2 regions of the Actinomadura kijaniata genome follow, and region 2 is predicted to be linked to the other one. Evidence: riboswitches for the same ligand, from Rfam matches in the RefSeq annotation. Region 2 holds a riboswitch; the other holds the start of a gene.
What was found. Region 2 has a riboswitch for glycine ahead of gcvP (aminomethyl-transferring glycine dehydrogenase). Riboswitches for the same ligand answer to the same signal wherever they lie in the genome.

Region 1: another riboswitch for glycine. It lies ahead of gcvT (glycine cleavage system aminomethyltransferase GcvT); the one in region 2 lies ahead of gcvP (aminomethyl-transferring glycine dehydrogenase).

Annotation. Positions count from the first base shown of each region.
Region 1 is NZ_JACJIA010000003.1:422,735-428,168, forward strand. It holds gene HNR61_RS14035 (ABC transporter ATP-binding protein) at 1-1,110, opposite strand, end outside; gene HNR61_RS14040 (TetR/AcrR family transcriptional regulator) at 1,185-1,769, shown strand; gene HNR61_RS14045 (alginate lyase family protein) at 1,822-2,961, opposite strand; glycine riboswitch at 3,640-3,736, shown strand; glycine riboswitch at 3,741-3,823, shown strand; gene gcvT (glycine cleavage system aminomethyltransferase GcvT) at 3,901-4,995, shown strand; gene gcvH (glycine cleavage system protein GcvH) at 5,017-5,406, shown strand; gene glyA (serine hydroxymethyltransferase) at 5,409-5,434, shown strand, end outside.
Region 2 is NZ_JACJIA010000005.1:471,254-476,687, reverse strand. It holds gene HNR61_RS21990 (AraC family transcriptional regulator) at 1-46, shown strand, start outside; gene gcvP (aminomethyl-transferring glycine dehydrogenase) at 1-2,868, opposite strand, end outside; glycine riboswitch at 2,934-3,046, opposite strand; glycine riboswitch at 3,047-3,142, opposite strand; gene HNR61_RS49315 (flippase-like domain-containing protein) at 3,436-5,434, shown strand, end outside.

The sequences.
Region 1 (5,434 bases), on a different contig from region 2:
GCGGCGCGGGACGGTCAGGGTGACGTCCCGGACGGCCGGGGGCAGGCCGGGGCCGTAGGCGGCGGTGACGTTCCGGATCTCCAGGACCGGGCCGCCGTCGGGGCGCGGGCGCGCGGCGGCGGCCGGGCCGGGGGCGGGCTCGACCTCCAGGTCCTCGATCTCGCGGATGCGCTCGGCGGCGGCGATGCCGTTCTGGAGGGTCGTCATGCTCTGGCTCAGCTCCATGATCGGCTCCATCAGGCCGAACGCGTAGAGCAGGAACGCGATCAGGCTGGACACCGCCAGCTCGCCGCCGCCGACCCGCCAGGCGCCCAGCCCGAGGATCATGATGATCGCCAGTTGCAGGCCGGACCAGGCGATCACCCAGGCGATCGCCTCGCGGCGCAGGGCGCGCACGCCGTGCGCGGCGGAGGCGCGGGCATCGTCGATGATCTTCTCGGCCTGGCGGTCCTCGGCGCCGCTGACCTTGACGGTGCGGATCGCGCGCAGCGCGCCCTCCAGGACGCCGCCGAGCCGTCCGATGGTGTCCTGGGCGCGGACCTGCGCCTTGGCGATCCCCGGCATCAGCAGCGCGAACAGCACCACCACCACGACCGTGGCCGCCACGGTCACGCCGAGCAGCGGCAGGTCGAGCACGCCCATCAGCACGAGCGTGCCGACCAGCATGACCAGCCCGTTCACCAGGCCGACCAGGCTGGTGGCGGCGGCCTCGCGCAGCAGGAGGGTGTCGGAGGTGACGCGGGTGACCAGCTCGCCGGTGGAACGGCGGGCCAGCGCGGGCACCGTGGCCCGCAGCATCCGCCGGACCAGGGACTCGCGGGCCTCCAGCACGACGCGCTCGCCGAGCGTGCCGAGCAGCACCCACTGCCGGTAGGTGATCACCAGGCCGACCACGAGCAGCACCAGCATCGCGACGATCGGGCCGAGCAGGGAGGACCGGGCGGAGAGGCTGTCCAGGACCCATTTGGTGACCATCGGCGTGGCCAGGCCCAGCGCGGACGAGACCAGCGACATCGCCAGGCCCACCGCGAGGGTGCCGCGGTGCGGGCGGGTGAACGACCACAGCACGCGCAGCCGCGGCAGGTTCATCGAAGGCTTCGGATCATCCATGTTCTCCAGTGGAACAGCAATGTTCCATCGGTGTCAAATGTGTTTCATTGCGGACGGCGCGTTACCGTATGCACATGGCACAGAAGCAGGCGGAACCCTCGACCGAGAGCAGAGCACGGGCCCGGACGCGGAACGCCATCATCGACGCCGCCATCGCGACCCTGCGCGAGAACCCGGCCGCGTCCCTCGGCGACGTGGCCGCCGCCGCCGGGGTGGGGCGCACCACCGTGCACCGCTACTTCCCCGAGCGCGCCGACCTGCTGAACGCCATCGGCGCCCGCGTCCTCGAACAGATCCAGCTCGCCACCGAGCGCGCCCGCCCCCACGACGGCCCGGCGCCGGCCGCCCTGGACCGGCTCTGCCAGGAGTACTTCGAGGTCGGTGACGGGCTGTCGCTGATGTTCGAGAACCCGCAGCTCATCGCCTGGGAGGGCTGGCAGGAGGAGACGCCCGCCGACCGGGCGCTGCTGGACCTGCTGCGCCGGGGCCGCCGGGCGGGCGCCTTCGACCCCGAGATGTCACCCGAGTGGATCGTTCAGGCGCTCTGGGCGCTGCTGTTCGCGGCGTGGTCGCACGCCCGGGAGGACGGCGTCACCCGGCACACCGCGCTGACCATGTGCCTGCGCTCGCTCCACAAGATGGTCGCGACGGCCCCGTGAAACGCGACGGCGGCGCACGGGAACGCACCCGTACGCCGCCGGTCGCGACCCGTCACGGACTCGCGGTGCGCGAAAGGACCTCCCAGCCGCCCGCCGCCTGCCGGCCCGCCACCGCCCGCCCGGTGAACGGCAGCTTCACGCCGAGCCGCCGGTAGGAGTCGTGGCCGACCTCCAGCACCGGGCCCAGCGAGCCCTTCGACCCGCCCCGGCAGAGCCGCGCCGGGTTCCGGGCGTGCAGCTCCAGCGCGGCCGTCAGGCGGGGGCGGGCCTCCCCGTACAGGTCGACGCCCTGGAGGCGCGCGGTCGCCGCGACGTCGAGCGCCGCCGCCAGCCCCTGCCCCGCGTACTCCAGGCTCCGGCAGGTCTCCTGGGTGAGGCCGTCCGCCAGCCTGGCCGGGTTGTGCCAGAACCTCGCGGCCGCGACGGCCGCCGGGGCCTGCGGGGCCGGACCGTCGGAACGCAGGTAGACGTACTGCGGCAGGCGCTTGCGCCACAGCCCCACCGCCCGGTCGAACGCGGCCCGGTCGTCGAGGTGGACGGCGATGGCGGAGGCGGCGTTCAGGGTGGTGAGCTCGACGTTGCCGTTGACCTGCGGGTAGGGCCGGTCGACCAGCGGCAGGTACAGTCGCCGCAGGGTGTCGGCGAACCGCTGCTGCCCCGCCCAGCGCCCGTGCCCGTGCTTGATCAGCTCGGCGGCGCGGACGAAGTCCATGCCCGCCCGCGCGGCCTGGAGCGGGGCGCGCGCGCCGGTGTGCTCGCGCAGCCGCGCCGACCACGCGTCCATGATCGCCATGGCCTTGCGGGCGTGGCGCTCGTCGCGCGACAGGTACCAGCTCAGGGCGTGGACGTAGGCGGCGGTGGCGTCCCGGCGTTCGGCGGCGCACCCCCGGTCGGCGGAGCCGGGGACACCGCACGCCACGACGCCCTGGGCCCGGGGCCGCCAGGTCAGCGCCGCGAACTCGCTGCCGCGCAGGGCGGTGTAGGCGTTCCGCCACGGCTGCCGCCCCGCCCTGATCCTGGTCCGGGCCGCGTCCAGCTCGGCCGCCCCGGTGATCACCCCCGGGTGCTGGAAGGCGGGGGGCGGCCGGTGGGCGGGCGCGGGCGCGCCGGAGTCCCCGCCGCCCGCGTTCCCGGTCCCGAGCGTGGCCGCGACGACGGCCGCCGACGCGGCCACGGCGACGACCCCGCTCACCACGGTCGCCCGTACCCGCGTCCGCCGCCTCCTCCCCGCTCCCCCGGACGCCGCACCCTCACCCGAAGATCCGCCCCCACCCGGCGACACGCCCTCAAGCGCCGCCCCCTCACGGGACAGCGCCCCCTCACGAGATGAAGCCCCCTCACGGGGCGACGCACCCCCGTGGGACGGCGCACCATCCTGGAACGGCGTGCTCTCGTGGAGTGGCCTGTCTTCGTGTGGTGGTGTGCCGTGGTGGGGTGGGGCTGTTTGGGGGAACGGTCCATCCCCGCTGGGTGGCGTGCCCTCGGGGAGGGGCGTGTTCGCGGGGGGTAGCGCGTTCCGGCGGGGGCGTTCGGCTCCTTCCGGTGGTTCTGGTCGGGATGACGGTGGGGAACCGCGTCTCGCGGTCCGGGGGTTGGTGGTCTGGTCCGGCTTCCCGCCGGTGCCGTCGCTACGGTCTCCGCCCCGGGCGGCGCGGCGTCGGAGCGCGGCGACGACGATCGCGGTGACCACGATGGCCAGGACCCAGTTCCGGGCGCGGCCGAGCCTCATCGAATTTCCGTCTCCCTCACACGACCTCAGACCGGATCATGTAACCAGACGCGCGCGGCATCGCGTGGCGAACCGGCTCAGATCAGGGCGTTCCGTCGGCTGGTCGCAGGTCATCGGCGCTGCTAGATTGGCCTCAGCCGTTGATCCCGTGCGGGAGAGTGCCCTGGTCGCCAGTCAGGGACGCCGAAGGAGCAAATCCTCCCCGGAACCTCTCAGGCCCACGGACCGCGCGGACCAGGCGACCTCTGGAAAGCGGGGACCCGCCGGTCCCCCGCCGAAGGTGAAAGCCCCACGGGGTGAAGCTCTCAGGCGCCGATGACAGAGGGGGAGGCACCGACCACGCCCGGTGCGCGAGTGGGACGATTGTGCCTGCCTGCGCCCGCGACGAAGGAGCCGACCCGAATGTCCGCCGAGAACGCCCCGAAGAAGACGCCGCTGCACGACGTTCATGCCGAGCTCGGCGCGAACCTCGTGGATTTCGCGGGATACCTGATGCCGCTGCGGTACTCCAGCGAGACCGCCGAGCACAGGGCCGTCCGCACCGCCGCCGGGCTGTTCGACCTGTCCCACATGGGGGAGATCTTCGTCTCGGGCCCGCGGGCCGCCGCGGCCCTCGACCACGCGCTGGTCGGCAACATCTCGCCGATGGCCGTGGGCAAGGCCCGCTACACCATGATCTGCGCCCATGACGGCGGCGTGCTGGACGACCTGATCGTGTACCGGCTGGCCGACGAGACCTACCTGGTCGTCGCCAACGCCGCGAACGTCGCCGTCGTCCGCGAGGCCCTGGTCGAGCGGGCCGCCGGGTTCGAGGCCGCCGTGGAGGACCGCAGCGACTCCTACGCGCTGATCGCGCTGCAGGGGCCGGACGCGCAGGAGATCCTGAGCCGGTTCACCGACGCGCCGCTGCCCGGGCTGAAGTACTACGCGATCATGGCGGACGAGGTCGCCGGGATCGACGCGCTCATCGCCCGGACCGGCTACACCGGCGAGGACGGGTTCGAGCTCTTCGTGGACGCCGCCGACGCCGTCGCGCTCTGGCGGGCCCTGGCCGCGGTCGAGGGCGTGGTCCCCTGCGGCCTGTCGGCGCGCGACACCCTCCGCCTGGAGGCGGGCATGCCGCTGTACGGCAACGAGCTCACGGCCGAGACCACCCCGTTCGAGGCGGGGCTGGGCCGGGTCGTGAAGTTCGAGAAGGAGGGGGACTTCGTCGGCCGGTCCGCGCTGGAGGCGGCCGCGCAGACCCCCGCAGGCCGTAGGCTCGTGGGGCTGGTCGCGCGGGGGCGTCGCGCGCCCCGCAGGGGGTACGACGTCGTCACGTCCGACGGCACGCCGTGCGGGGTCGTGACCAGTGGCGCTCCGTCGCCCACACTGGGCAGGCCGATCGCCATGGCCTACCTCGACAGCGGTGTCGGGGAGACCGAGCTCGCGGTGGACGTCCGTGGCCGGCGCGAGCCGGTCGACGTGGTCGCCCTGCCGTTCTACAAGCGTTCCTGAGACCTGGAGAGAGAAACAATCGTGAGTGTTCCGGAGCAGCTCCGTTACAGCGAGGAGCACGAGTGGGTCGCCGGCCTCGACAACGAGGACGGCATCGTCACCATCGGCATCACCGCGCACGCCGCCGACTCGCTCGGCGAGATCGTCTTCATCGAGCTTCAGGCGAACGAGGGTGACACCGTCGAGTCCGGCGAGACCTTCGGCGAGGTGGAGTCCACCAAGTCGGTCTCCGACCTGTACGCCCCGGTCAACGGCGAGGTCGTCGCGGTCAACCAGGCCGTGATCGACGAGCCGAAGGTCATCAACGACGACCCCTACGGCGAGGGCTGGATCGTCAAGGTCCGCGTCAGCGAGGAGCCGGGCGACCTGCTGGACGCCGAGGCCTACGCCAAGCTGGTCGAGGAGGCCTGAGGGTGCAGCTCAACGACTCCCTCGCCGC
Region 2 (5,434 bases):
CGCCTCCGGCGGCGGGCAGGAGCACACCAGGTTGCGGTCGCCGTAGGCCTGGTCGATCCGGCGCACCGGCGGCCAGTACTTGCCCTCCCGCAGCGACGGCAGCGGGTAGGCCGCCTCCTGCCGGGAGTAGGCGTGCTTCCAGTCCTCGTCCAGCAGGGCCGCCGCGGTGTGCGGGGCGTGCTTCAGCGGGTTGTCCTCGCGGTCGTGGGAGCCGTCGGCGACCCGCTGGATCTCCCGGCGGATCTCGACCATGGCGTCGACGAACCGGTCCAGCTCGGCCAGGTCCTCCGACTCGGTCGGCTCGATCATCAGGGTGCCCGCGACCGGGAACGACAGGGTCGGCGCGTGGAAGCCGTAGTCGATCAGCCGCTTGGCGACGTCCTCGGCGGTGATCCCCGTCTCCTTGGTGATCTTGCGGAGGTCGGCGATGCACTCGTGCGCGACCAGGCCGTTGCGGCCGGTGTAGAGGATCGGGTAGTGCGGGGCGAGCCGGGCCGCCAGGTAGTTGGCACCGATGATCGCGGCCTCGGTGGCGGCGCGCAGACCGTCGGGGCCCATCATCGCGATGTAGGCCCAGGAGATCGGCAGGATGCCCGCCGAGCCCCACGGGGCCGCCGAGATCGGGCCGACGCCGGTCTCGCGCGGGCCGGCCTCCGGCCGCAGCGGGTGGTTGGGCAGGAACGGCACCAGGTGCTCGCGGACGCCGACCGGGCCGACGCCGGGGCCGCCGCCGCCGTGCGGGATGCAGAAGGTCTTGTGCAGGTTCAGGTGCGACACGTCGGAGCCGAACTCGCCGGGCCGGGCCAGGCCGACCAGGGCGTTGAGGTTGGCGCCGTCGACGTAGACCTGGCCGCCCGCGGCGTGCACGGCCTCGCAGACCTCGGTGATGGTCTCCTCGAACACGCCGTGCGTGGACGGGTACGTCACCATGATCGCGGCGAGGTCGGCGCCGTGCTTGCCGATCTTGGCGTGCAGGTCGGCGATGTCGATGTTGCCGTGGTCGTCGCACTTGACGACCACGACCTTCATCCCGGCCATCACGGCGCTGGCGGCGTTGGTGCCGTGCGCCGACGACGGGATCAGGCAGATGTTCCGGTGCCCCTCGCCGCGCGAGGCGTGGTAGCCGCGGATCGCCAGCAGGCCGGCCAGCTCGCCCTGGGATCCGGCGTTGGGCTGGACCGACACCTTGGCGTAGCCGGTGATCTCGGCCAGCGCCGACTCCAGCTCCTCGATCAGCTCGACGTACCCCTGGGCCTGGTCGATCGGCGCGAACGGGTGGATGTTCGCGAACTCCGGCCAGGTGACGGGCTCCATCTCCGTGGTGGCGTTCAGCTTCATCGTGCAGGAGCCCAGCGGGATCATCGACCGGTCCAGCGCGATGTCCTTGTCCTGGAGCCGGCGCAGGTACCGCAGCATCGCGGTCTCGGAGCGGTGCTGGTGGAACACCGGGTGGTTCAGGTACGGGCTCTGGCGGCGCAGCGCCTCGGGGAACGCCGGCGCGACCTCGGCGGTCCCGGCGCTCTCGATCCCGAACGCGGCCAGCACGGCGGTGACGTGCTCGGGCAGCGTGGTCTCGTCGCAGGCGACCGCGACGTGGTCGGCGTCCTGGCGCCGCAGGTTGACGCCGCGCTCCAGGGCGGCCCGCACGACCTCGTCGGCGCGGCCGGGCACGCGGGCCAGCACGGTGTCGAAGAACGAGCCGTGCACGACCTCCACGCCCCCGGCGCGCAGCGCGGCGGCCAGTTCGGCGGCGCGGGCGTGGGTGCGCTGGGCGATGGCGGCCAGGCCCTCGGGGCCGTGGTAGACGGCGTACATGCTCGCCATGACGGCCAGCAGCACCTGGGCGGTGCAGATGTTGCTGGTGGCCTTCTCGCGGCGGATGTGCTGCTCGCGGGTCTGCAGGGCCAGGCGGTAGGCGGTGGCGCCGTCGGCGTCGACCGACACGCCGACCAGGCGGCCGGGCAGCTGGCGCTGGATGCCCTCGCGGACGGCCATGTAGCCGGCGTGCGGGCCGCCGAAACCGTAGGGGACGCCGAACCGCTGGGAGGAGCCGACGACGATGTCGGCGCCGAACTCGCCCGGCGGGCGCAGCAGCGTCAGCGCCAGCAGGTCGGCGGCGACGACGACCTGCGCGCCCCGCTCGTGGGCCTGCGCGGCGACCGGCTCCAGGTCGCGGACCGCGCCGGACGCGCCGGGGTACTGGAGCAGCACGCCGAAGAAGTCGCCCTCGGGCAGGCCGCCGGACAGGTCGGCGGTGACGACCTCGATGCCCAGCGGGACGGCGCGGGTGCGCACGACCTCGATCGTCTGCGGCAGGGCGTCGGCGTCGACCAGGAAGGCGCCGGGCTCCTTGCGCCGCGACACCCGGTGGGCGAGGGTCATCGCCTCGGCGGCGGCGGTGCCCTCGTCGAGCATGGAGGCGTTGGCGACCGGCAGGCCGGTCAGGTCGGCCACCACGGTCTGGAAGTTCAGCAGGGCCTCCAGGCGGCCCTGGGAGATCTCCGGCTGGTAGGGCGTGTAGGCGGTGTACCAGCCCGGGTTCTCCAGGACGTTGCGCAGGATGACGCCCGGGGTGATCGTGCCGTGGTAGCCCAGGCCGATCATGGAGGTGTACACCTTGTTCTTGGCGGCCAGCTCGCGCAGCCGGGCCAGGGCGGCCGGCTCGCTCAGCGCCGGCGGCAGCTCCAGCGGCCGGTCGGTGCGGATGGCGGCCGGGACGGCGTCGTCCACGAGCGCCTCGGCGGAGGCGTAGCCGATCGCGGCCAGCATCCGGGCCTGGTCGTCGGGGGACGGCCCGATGTGCCGGTCGGCGAACTGCTCCCGGGCCTGCTGCGGCGATGCCACCGGGGCGAAGTACTGGGCGGTCATTGGGGAGCCTCCTGGCTGCTGGGGTCGCTCAGGGCCGCCAACGGCCCTGGCTGGGCCGGTGGCCGGTCTCCCCCTCTGTCATGGGCACCTGAGAGCTTCACCCGCCGGAGCGGGGTTTCCCCTTCGGTGAGCCGCCCCTTCCCCGCCGGGGGAAGTCACGCCTGCTTTCCAGAGGTGCCTCGCCCGAGCGGTCCTTTTGCCTGAGAGGTTCCGGGGAGGGTTGCCCCTTCGGCGCCCCACGCTGGCCGCGTGGGATCTCTCCCGCACGGGGTCGACGGCTGTCCTTGGAGTGAACTCTATCCAACGGATCGTCCCCGCGATCTACCCGGGAGGCCCGCGTACCGCGCTCCCCCGACCCGGAGTCGCCCGCGGAGGCCCCGCAAGTACGATATGCACAGCTCAGGAAGACGGGGACCGGCCGTGGCCAGGGGCGGGGCCGCGAGGCGGAAGGGCATGGGGGCTGGGTTTGGAGCATGCGCACGGTCAGGTCGACGCGAACCGCCCTCGACGGGGCCGCCTCCGTTCTGCGACGCTGATCACGGTGACCTGTCCGGACGGCGGTGCGCGGTGACGCAGACCCACGACGAGAGGACCGAGCGGGCGACGCGGTCCGACCCCGGCACGGCGGCCACGGCGGCCGTGACCGTCGACGAGCCCGCCCGCCCCAACCGGGTGCGCCGCTCCAGCGACGCGTTCCGCTTCGCCGCCTCCCTGCTGGGCCTGGCCGCGGTGATCCTGCTGGTGTCGTTCGCCCAGCAGACCACGCGCGGGATCCAGACCGACATCACCGAGGGCACCGCGCACGCCCCGCACGCCCTGCTGGCGCTGGCGACCCTGGCCTCCAGCTTCGGCGTGCTGGCGGTGCCGGTGGCGTTCGCGGTGGAACGGCTGCTGCACCGCGACGGCCAGCGCGTCGCGGTCGCGCTGCTGGCCGCCACGATCGCGTTCGCGCTGACGGTGCTGCTGGACGGCTGGGAGATCCCGGCCGCGCCCGGCGGCGTGCTGGACTCGCTGATCTGGGGCGGCACCGGCACCGCCCCGCTGCACACCGACATCACCCCGGTGATCGCGTTCGTGACGGCGGTCGGGATGGCCGGGCGGACCCGCTGGCAGACCGCCGCCTGGCTGATGATCGGGCTGGCGGCGCTGACCGGCCTGACCGCCGCCTACGCCTCGGTCGCGGCGCTGACCGCCACCTACTTCCTCGGCCGCGCCATCGGCCACGGCACCCTGTACGCGGTCGGCGCCCCCAACACCCGCCCGCCCGGCGCCGCCGTGCTGGGCGCGCTGGAACGCCTGGGGCTGCGGCCGGCGCGCGCCGAGCGGGTCCCGGCCCCCGCCGACGAGCCCCGCTGCTACCTGGTCGGCGTCGCGCGCGACCCCGACGGTTCCCCCGCCGACGCCTCACCCGCCGACGCCACCGGCCCGGCCCTGCCGTGCGGCGAGTGGCAGCTGCGGGTCCACGTCCTGGACCGGGACCTGCAGACCGCCGGGCTGCCCTACCGGCTGTGGCGGCTCGCGCGGCTGCGCAGCGGCGCGCCCCGGCGGGCGCTGCGGTCGCTGCGCCGCTCCCTGGAGCAGGAGTCCCTGATGTCCTACGCCGTGACCGCCTCGGGGGTCCGCACGCCCCGGCTGGTCGCCACGGCGGAGGTCGGCACCGAGGCGGCGCTGCTGGCCTACGCGCACGTCCCCGGGCGGCGGCTGGACGACGTCCCCGACGAGGAGCTCACCGACGCGCTGCTGACCGACGTGTGGCGGCAGTTCCGGCGGTTGCAGGCGGCGCGGCTGGCGCACCGGCGGCTGGAGGGCGACGCGATCCTCGTCGACGACGAGGGCCGCCCCCACCTGGTGGAGCTGGGCGCGGGCGAGATCGCCGCCGGTGACCTGCTGCTGCGGCTGGACCTGGCGCAGCTGCTGACCACCCTGGCGCTGCGGGTCGGCCCGGAGCGGGCCGTGCGCACCGCCTCGGGCGTGCTGGGCGAGAAGGCCCTGGCCTCGGCCGTGCCGCTGCTCCAGCGGGTCGCGCTGTCGCGGGGCACCCGCAGCGCCGTGCGGCACGACAAGGAGCTGCTGACCCGCATCCGCGAGCAGATCCTGCGGCTGGAGCCCGAGAGCGAGGCCCCGCCGATCCGGCTGGAGCGGTTCCGCCCCCGGACGATCTTCAGCATCGTCGCGCTGACCGCCGCCGCCTACATCGTCGTGCCACAGCTGGGCAGCGTTGACCTGCCCCACCTGCTGGCCACCGCCAACTGGTGGTGGGCGCTGGTCGGCCTGGCGGCGGCGGCCGCGACGTACCCGGCGGCGGCGTGGATGGTGATGGGGTTCGTGCCCGAGCGGCTGTCGCTGTGGCGCACGGTGCTGGTGCAGCTCGCCGCGTCGTTCGTGAAGCTGGTGGCCCCGGCCGCCGTCACCGGCGTGGCGCTCAACACCCGCTACCTCCAGCGCTCCGGGGTGCGGCCGGGCCCGGCGGTCGCCAGCGTCGGCGCCTCCCAGCTCGCCGGGATGGTCATCCACATCCTGCTGCTGATCATGTTCGGGTTCCTGACCGGGTCGGCCGCCAACGCCA